3 regions of the Lactococcus protaetiae genome follow, and region 3 is predicted to be linked to each of the others. Evidence: predicted binding sites of a transcription regulator. Region 3 holds the regulator's gene; each other region holds the start of a gene.
What was found. Region 3 encodes HrcA, which represses chaperone genes, less so after heat shock. Its sites were predicted from a motif close to TTAGCACTCNNNNNNNNNGAGTGCTAA; they were not measured.

Region 1: FLP15_RS02120 (Hsp20/alpha crystallin family protein) is a predicted target of HrcA. The motif match lies at 1,081-1,107, and genes of this name have one in related genera.
Region 2: groES (co-chaperone GroES) is a predicted target of HrcA. The motif match lies at 1,046-1,072, and genes of this name have one in related genera.

What each region holds. Positions count from the first base shown of each region.
Region 1 is NZ_CP041356.1:415,729-418,938, forward strand. Features, by position in the region: gene FLP15_RS02110 (SPFH domain-containing protein) at 1-409, shown strand, start outside; gene FLP15_RS02115 (hypothetical protein) at 412-981, shown strand; gene FLP15_RS02120 (Hsp20/alpha crystallin family protein) at 1,202-1,648, shown strand; gene FLP15_RS02125 (NAD(P)-dependent oxidoreductase) at 1,701-2,582, opposite strand; gene FLP15_RS02130 (hypothetical protein) at 2,601-2,804, opposite strand; tRNA gene FLP15_RS02135 (tRNA-Leu) at 2,933-3,014, opposite strand.
Region 2 is NZ_CP041356.1:974,959-978,168, forward strand. Features, by position in the region: gene FLP15_RS04845 (single-stranded DNA-binding protein) at 1-358, shown strand, start outside; gene groES (co-chaperone GroES) at 1,108-1,392, shown strand; gene groL (chaperonin GroEL) at 1,577-3,199, shown strand.
Region 3 is NZ_CP041356.1:2,074,971-2,078,180, reverse strand. Features, by position in the region: gene FLP15_RS09895 (hypothetical protein) at 154-558, shown strand; gene hrcA (heat-inducible transcriptional repressor HrcA) at 775-1,818, shown strand; gene grpE (nucleotide exchange factor GrpE) at 1,957-2,502, shown strand; gene dnaK (molecular chaperone DnaK) at 2,584-3,210, shown strand, end outside.

The DNA.
Region 1 (3,210 bases), 1.0 Mb from region 3:
TGCCGATAATGCTGGAACTTGGCCAGAACGATTCGGATTTGAAGTAACCAAAGTTGCTATTGAAAACATTGAATTTTCTGATGATGCTCGTGAACTTGTAAAACAATTTTCATCCAACAAAATGAATGTCAAAGCTTTTGATGATATCTCACAACGCACCTCAAATATCGCTGCACAACAAAAAATTGCTGAGGGCATTCAAGATAACGGATTGGGAAATGGAGCAGGAATGATTTTTGGTATGAACATGTCACAAAATATGAATGGACAAGCTCAAACTCTTTCCACACCAACACTATCCATTGATCAGCAGATTGAAACACTAAAAAAATTGAAAGATCTTGTAGATTTGGGAATTCTATCAGAAGAAGAATTCAATAACAAAAAGAAAGAAATAATGGGACTATAACAATGATAAAGCAAAAAAGTTGGGGAATAATCATTATCTGGATTATTATTTTTTGGCCAGTTGGGGTTTATTTTCTATTTAAACGTCTAAATACTGATAAATCTGCACTTATGACAGGGAATCCTAATATTTTGATTGCTGTAGGTTATATTCTTATACTTTTTGCAATTTTAGGCTTTTTTTCCAATATCAACCATATTGAAACAGCATTTTTCAGTTTAATAATTTATGGTGCTGGTGCATATCTTGTTTTGAAAAAAGCAAGCAAAACAAAACTAAAAGCGAAAAAGTATAAGGCCTATCTTGATTTAATTATCAACCAAGGTATTATAGATTCTAATGAAATAGGAAATAGATTAGAAATTTCAAATTCATCTGTTAATAATGATATCCAAGAAATGATTACTGCTGGTTATCTCCCTAATAATTACAATATTCCTCTAGAACCCATCTATCATAATAATAATATTCAACAAGAAAAAGTTGTAAAGTGTCCTGCATGCGGAGCTAATAATAAGATTACTGTAGGAAAAGTCTCTGAATGCGAATACTGTGGAACACAAATTCACTAACCTGTCTAAAATATATATATGTATCATATACATACTAATCAAGAAACATCCCGATTATTAATACAAATTACATTAAAGTCTTACAATAAGCTGATAAAACTAGCACTCTTAAAAACAGAGTGCTAGTTTTCAAATCAAATCTTTGACAGTCTAATCAACGGTGCCTATAATTATAAGTGTAGGGTAAAAAATACAAACCCTAATAGAGGAGGTTATTACAATGTCAAACGATTTGATGAACAGTCAAAACAATTGGATGGATTTTGGAGATGATTTCTTTAATCATTTCGGTCGGAATTTCTTCAAAAATGGCCTTGGTTTCCAAAACTCTAACCGTCAAATGGCAATGAAAACAGATATTTCGGAGTCGGATGCGGCTTACAGCGTAAAGATTGACTTACCTGGCTTGAAGAAAGATAATATTAACATTGATTATGTTAATGGTATACTCACTGTTTCAGGCAAGCAAGAACACACAAACGAAGCAAAAAATGAGGATGGTGAAGTGATTCATAGTGAGCGTTACTCTGGTTCATACAGCCGCTCCTATAGTTTACCAAATGTTGAACGTGAAGCTATCACAGCAAAGTATGATGGTGGTGTGTTAATCTTGAATTTACCAAAAACAAAAGTTGATGCAAACTCACATCGAATTGAAATCCAATAATTGTAAAAATCGTAGCTAAACGGCTACGATTTTTTGTTAAGCAAAGTTTTTATCATTCTGGACGTTTGCCATCTTCCCACCATAGCTTAATCAATGCTTGTGTTCCATCATTTTCAAACCCTTTTTCGGCAAGCATATCATAAAGTTGTTTGGCTCCTGCTGTAGCTGGAAGAGAAATACCCATTTTAGCAGATTCGTCTAGCGCAATACCGAGGTCTTTGATAAAGTGTTTTACAAAAAATCCTGCGGTAAAGTCTTCACGTAAAATACGTGGTGCATAGTTAGTGAGTGACCATGTCGCAGCAGAGCCACCACCAACTGTCATCAATACTTTATCAAGGTCAAGTCCCGCTTTATCTGCATATACAAGAAGCTCTGTCATGGCAGTCATCGTTCCTGCAATACCGATTTGATTTGCCATTTTTGTATGCTGTCCGCTACCTGCAGAGCCTTGATAAGCAATTGTTTTTCCCATTTTTTCAAAAAGGGGTAGAGCTTTATTATACACAGGCTCATCTCCACCAACCATAATAGTCAATGTGGCATTCTTTGCTCCAAGGTCTCCACCTGAAACAGGAGCATCCAGTGACTCAGCACCTTCTTTTTTAGCTGCTTCATAGATTTCTTGAGCAAGACCAGGTTGCGAAGTCGTCATATCAATCAACACCTTCCCCGAAAGTTCTGCTTTAAAAACCCCAGTTTCTCCAAAATAAATTTCACGAACATCTTTTGGATATCCTACTATCGAGATGATGAATTCTGCTTGTTTAGCCGCAGCTTCTGGACTATCAACATAAGTTGCACCACGCGCAACTAACGTATCTGTTTTTGATTTTGTACGGTTGTATACGACTAACTCATGACCTGCATCCATGAGATGACCTGCCATTGCAGCGCCCATAACACCTGTACCGATAAATGCAACTTTTGACATATTTTTCTCCTTTTGATACTAATATTGAACGTCTCTTCTTTTTCTTGCTTTATCGCCTCGAAGACGTTTAATTTTTCGATTGCGATACTCATCTAATTTGTAAGTTTTTAATAATTTTTCAATCTCAGTACGTGAATGTCCTGTCGCTTCTGAAATTGAAGAGAGCGAACGCAGTGGGTTTTCATCAATAACTTCTTGAAGTTGTTCTTCCTTTAATCTCATTGTTCCCTCCATTTTTTCTTAATGAATACACATTTTTCAATTTATTTCAAAACAAAAAACGATTAGCACCCAGCCAACCGTCCATTATCTCTTAATAAATCTCTAAAACATAGAGCTTTATATTATTATGGGAAGAAGGGATTTGAACCCTCACGCCCTTTCGAGCACATGCACCTGAAGCATGCGTGTCTGCCATTCCACCACTTCCCCGTTGGGTCAAAACGTTACCCTTTCTCGCTACGTTGCTAAAGCAACGAGTCGAAAGGACTTCCCCAGCACTTTTCTATGATAACAGTTTCATATTGAAAATGCAAGCTTGAGGCTACCTATGACTGGCTTACTTAATACATGCCTGATTTTTTCATCAGAATTTTTTGTTCCTCTTGTTATCTCATACTAGCTCATC
Region 2 (3,210 bases), 1.1 Mb from region 3:
TAGTTCAGCCGAACTATCGAAAACGTCAAATGACAAATCCTACACTCGTATCACATTAGCCGTTAATCGCCGTTTTAAAAATGAAAATGGTGAACGAGAAGCAGATTTTATCTCAGTAGTATTTTGGGGAAAATTAGCAGAAACGCTTTCTTCTTATTCCAAAAAAGGAACGCTTATCTCTGTAGAAGGAGAAATAAGAACTCGAAACTATACAGATAAATCCAATCAGAAACACTATGTCACTGAAATTTTGGGAATGAACTACGACCTACTTGAAAGTAGAGCAACGATTGCTTTAAGAGAAAACGCAGCAAAGACGGAAGAAATATTACTCGAAGCCGAAGAATTACCTTTCTAATACATCAGATGGATGAGAAAACATATTTAACTTAGCAAGTGAGTGTTATCTCCGCCCTTTGGGCTACGCTGTCCCTCCTTGCTATGGTGCTACGTGCTTCGCAGACCGTTCTACGAACGGTCTACGCGCTGTCCGTTTGCTTAGCTGCTAAAGCAGCAAGAGCAAAAGGCAAAGCACCTAGTCGGAGTGACAATTTCCCTACCTCTTAAAGGTGGCGGGATAAGCAGCACTATCTCCGCTTCGCTACGCTGTCCATTTGCTCTAAATCGCTAAAACGATAAGGCAAAATCGCAAGCTCTGCTTTCGTTCTACTGCCCTAGGGTCTTAGCGCTTAGACTTCAGGGACAAGGTGACTTCATATCTTTGACGTTAAGCAGACTGTCGCAGCTTTAGCTGCGTACAGGTCGCTTAGTTGTTACACCTAGAGGTTGTGCCCTAACATTGGTGGGGAAAGAGAATCTCCCCACCAATGAAGTAACCACTTCAAACAAGTTTATACCCATAATCTTAAACAAATTGATACTGCTCCGCCACTCGATTAATTGATAACAGGGTGTGCCGATTACAGTTATTACTGATGGAATCAATATAATATAATAATCAATTTAGCAGTGTCACATTGATACACAATAGAAAGAAGTTTTTTCTTGACTAAAACTGACCTTTGAGATAAAATAATAATCAGAGTTAGCACTCTTTATCTTAGAGTGCTAACAAAAATAGAAAAATTAACTTACGGAGGTATTCTCATGTTAAAACCTTTATTTGACCGCGTAGTATTACGTGTGAAAGAAGAGGAAGAAAAATCAATTGGTGGTATTGTACTTGCAGCTGCAGCTCAGGAAAAGCCGCAAATTGCTGAAGTTATTGCCGTAGGACCTGGAAAAACGACAAACCACGGCTCACTCGTTGCACCGACAGTAAAAGTAGGAGACACAGTTGTCTTTGAAAAATTTGCTGGAAGTCAAATTAAAGTGGATGGAGAAAACTATCTTATCGCCCACGAAAGTGACCTACTTGCCATTCTTGATTAATATAAAACTGATTAAATAATAAGTTGAGAGGTCTGCACTAAACGAAAATGAAGATAGAGTAGTTTAACTTTTTTGTTTTATATGCTTACAAATTTTAGCTTTGAAACCAGAGGAGTAAACAAATAATTTTCGTGATTTTAGAACAGACAATCTTCACACCTTAAATCTTAAAGGAGATGAAAAAATGTCAAAAGAAATTAAATTTTCAAGTGATGCTCGTACTGCAATGATGCGAGGAATTGATATTCTAGCGGATACTGTAAAAACAACATTGGGACCTAAAGGACGTAATGTTGTTCTTGAAAAATCGTACGGTTCACCATTGATTACTAACGATGGGGTAACAATTGCCAAAGAAATTGAGCTTGAAGACCATTTTGAAAATATGGGAGCAAAGCTTGTGAGTGAAGTAGCTTCAAAAACAAATGATGTTGCAGGTGACGGAACAACTACCGCAACAGTGCTTACTCAAGCCATTGTCCGTGAAGGGTTAAAGAATGTGACTGCTGGTGCCAATCCAGTTGGAATTCGCCGTGGTATAGAATTGGCAACAGAAGCAGCTATTGCAGCAATTAAAGATATGGCAATCCCTGTTCATGATAAATCAGCTATTGCACAAGTTGCAACAGTTTCATCAAGAAGTGAAAAAGTCGGTGAGTATATTTCTGATGCAATGGAACGTGTGGGAGCTGACGGTGTTATCACTATTGAAGAATCAAAAGGAATGCAAACTGAGCTTGATGTTGTTGAAGGAATGCAGTTTGACAGAGGTTATCTCAGCCAATACATGGTTTCCAATACTGAAAAAATGGTCGCTGAATTGGATAATCCGTATATTCTTATCACTGATAAGAAAATCTCAAATATCCAAGAAATCCTACCTCTACTTGAACAAATTTTGAAAACAAATCGTCCATTGCTTATTGTTGCTGATGATGTGGATGGGGAAGCACTTCCAACACTTGTGCTCAATAAAATCAAGGGTGTATTTAATGTTGTCGCAGTCAAAGCACCAGGATTTGGTGACCGCAGAAAAGCTCAACTTGAAGATTTGGCAATTTTGACGGGTGGAACAGTGATTACTGAAGAACTTGGTCTTGATTTGAAAGATGCAACACTTGACGCACTTGGTCAAGCTGCAAAAGCAACAGTTGATAAAGAACACACCACAATTGTTGAAGGTGCTGGGATGCCAGATGCCATCGCCAATCGTGTTGCGATAATCAAAGCACAAATTGAAAAAACAACATCAGATTTTGACCGTGAAAAACTTCAAGAACGCCTAGCGAAACTTGCTGGTGGTGTAGCCGTTATTAAAGTTGGCGCTGCCACAGAAACAGAACTTAAAGCGATGAAATTACTCATTGAAGATGCTCTTAATGCTACGCGTGCGGCCGTAGAAGAAGGTATTGTTTCAGGTGGAGGAACGGCTTTCGTTAACTCAATCACTGCTCTGGATGCCCTAGAATATGAAGGTGACGTACAAACAGGAATTAATATCGTACGTCGCGCTCTTGAAGAACCAGTACGTCAAATCGCTGCCAATGCTGGATTTGAAGGTTCTGTTGTTATTGATAAACTTCGTTCAACATCAGCGGGAACAGGATTCAACGCTTCTACTGGTGAATATGTGAACATGATTGAAACAGGAATCGTGGATCCAGCGAAAGTCACACGTTCTGCTCTTCAAAATGCAGCTTCAGTGGCTGGATTGATTTTGACAACAGAAGCAGTCGTTGCAAATCAACCAGAGCCAGCAACTCCAGTTCCACCAATGGATCCTTCAATGATGGGTGGCATGATGTAAAAAACTCATTA
Region 3 (3,210 bases):
GCGACTTCGACTAAGCATATTCGGTGCGTAGCGAGAATCGACAGCGCAGTGAAACGAAGATAGAGCGAATGGATAACCGTGGTGCATCGACAGCGTAGCCCGAAGGGCGGAGATAGCACGCACTTGCTAAGTTAAATTTTGAAAGGACTGGAGATGTTCAGTAAAGTATGGTTGTTACTCTACGCTAATGTGGCACTTTTCATCTATGCTACTGTCGAAATGATTAAAATATTAGTAAAACACGACAATTTTTTCACTCATTTTTTAAATAATATTTTTGTAAATGTTAAATTACTTACTGACCAGATTCTGTCAGCACTGACAGCCTGGCAAAATTTGCTTTATCTTGCACTTTTTGCACTTTTAATTTTTCTTCTGATTAAATTTTGGCGCGTGACTTTTGTTTTGTTAGAAATTATCACAGCTTTCTTGCTTTTGGATTACGTCATATTGTTTGTCAGTCATGAGATTAGATTTGAGAATGCTTTTGTTATTGCTGTCATCATCATTACGCTAATGAATATTTGGCAGACATCAAGAGAACTTCGCCTGATGTAGCAAAGAATAAAGCATATAAATAACAAATTAGCACTCTAGTAAAAAGAGTGCTAATTTTTACGTCTTTTTTCTTGACAAGCAATAAACAAAGGGTTATAATAGCTTTGTTAGCACTTGAGGGGTTAGAGTGCTAAATCAGAAAATGACGATGCTCTGCAAGTGAAAGAGACACTAAGCACCTAGCAAAATGTCTTCACTGCGACAGAAAGGAGCAGTATGATTACAGAACGTCAAAGACAAATCTTAAATCTGATTGTTTCACTCTATGCGAAAGAGCATACGCCGATTGGTTCAAAAGCTCTTCTCGATAGTATTCAAGCATCAAGTGCAACCATCAGAAATGATATGAAAGTGCTTGAAAATCTTGGATTAATCCAAAAAGAACACACATCAAGCGGTCGGATTCCAAGTATCTCTGGCTATAAATACTTTGTTGAAAATGTCATTCAGCTTGAAGAATTTAGTCAAAATGACCTTTTTAAAGTAATGAAAGCTTTTGATGGTGAATTTTATCGCTTATCTGACCTTTTTGAAACAGCAGCGCATACTTTGTCAGTACTGACAGGATTGACGAGTTTTGTTTTGAATGTTCCACAACGTGAACAAAACCTAGCTTCTTTTGAAATGGTGATGCTAGATAATCATTCGGTACTATCAGTGATTACGTTAGGAACAGGAGAAGTTAGAACCAATCAATTTATCCTGCCAAAATCCATGACAGAAGCAGATTTGCAAGTCTTTACTCAACTCGTCAAAGAACGATTAGTAGGAAAGAAAGTGATTGATATTCATTACACATTAAGAACTGAGATTCCGCAAATTGTTCAACGCTATTTCAAAGTAACAAGTGAGGTGTTACAACTTTTTGAGTCAATTTTTAATGACTTATTTGTGGAACGTTTGACCGTTGCAGGTCGCAAAAATATTTTTGATTATGCAACAGAAAATCTATCAGAACTTTACAAATTATTCAGTGATGATGAAAGAATGCTTCATGAGATTCGTGAAATCACGAATAATGATGAAATGCGTGCAGTAAAATTTGATAATGATGAAAAATATATGAAAAATCTAACGATTATTTCACAAAAATTTGTTATTCCTTATCGTGGTCTAGGTACTTTAACAGTGGTTGGCCCAGTTGAGATGGATTATCAACGGATTATGTCCATCTTGGATTTAGTAGCCAAAGTGCTGACGATGAAACTTACAGATTACTACCGCTATCTTGATGGTAATCATTATGAAATTAGAAAATGATAAAAAATATTTGAGTTTAACCACCTAGAAGGAAGTGAAAATAAATATAATCTGGAATCCGTACCTTGTGCGAGACCATAAATATTTCTAATTTTCATTCTTTCTAAACAGTCAATCTCACACCATAAAGGAGGGCATATGTCCGAAGAAATTAAAGACGAGAATAAAGAAATAGTCGAAAACGAGCAAGTTGAGGAAAGCTTGACAGAAGAAGCGCTTGAGGATATTGTCGAGGAAGAAATCAACGAAGTTGAAGAAGCACAACAGTTGGCTTCAGAGTGGGAAAATAAATTCTTACGTGTGTCAGCTGAAATGCAAAATGTTCAACGCCGAGGCAATGAAGAACGTCTTCAACTTGTTAAATATCGCTCGCAAGATTTGGCTAAGAAAATCTTGCCTTCACTTGATAATCTTGAACGTGCCCTTGCTGTTGAAGGCCTTACAGAAGATGTTAAAAAAGGACTTGAAATGGTACAAGAAAGCCTGAAAGCAGCGCTTAAAGAAGAAGGTGTTGAAGAAGTTGCGGCTGAGGGTGTACCTTTTGATCCTAACTTTCATATGGCAGTTCAAACCGTTGAAGCGGATGAAGAACATCCAACGGATACAGTAGCACAAGTTTTCCAAAAAGGCTATAAACTCCATGACCGTATTCTTCGTCCAGCAATGGTCGTCGTGGCGCAATAAGCAATATAAATTGTCCGAGACGACACTAAACTATGAAATACAAAAATAGTTAAAAAATAAAAAGAAGAAGGTAAAATAAAAATGGCAAAAATTATCGGTATTGACCTTGGTACAACAAACTCAGCAGTAGCAGTCCTTGAAGGAACAGAATCAAAAATCATTCCAAATCCAGAAGGAAACCGCACAACACCATCTGTTGTCGCTTTCAAAAATGGTGAAATTCAAGTTGGTGATGCTGCAAAACGTCAAGCAGTGACAAATCCAGATACAATCCTCTCAATCAAGTCAAAAATGGGAACGAATGAAAAAGTTTCTGCAAATGGTAAAGAATATACACCACAAGAAATTTCAGCCATGATTTTGCAAAACTTGAAAGCCACAGCGGAAGCTTATCTTGGTGAAAAAGTAGAAAAAGCGGTTATCACAGTACCTGCTTACTTCAATGACGCACAACGTCAAGCGACAAAAGATGCAGGTAAGATTGCAGGTCTTGAAGTTGAACGTATCGTCAACGAACCAACAGCAGCAGCACTTGCTTATGGTCTTGATAAGACAGATAAAGATGAAAAGATTCTTGTTTTTGACCTTGGTGGTGGTACATTTGACGTCTCAATCCTTGAACTTGGCGATGGTGTCTTCGATGTTTTGGCAACTGCAGGGAACAACAAACTCGGTGGGGATGACTTTGACCAAAAAATTATTGACTGG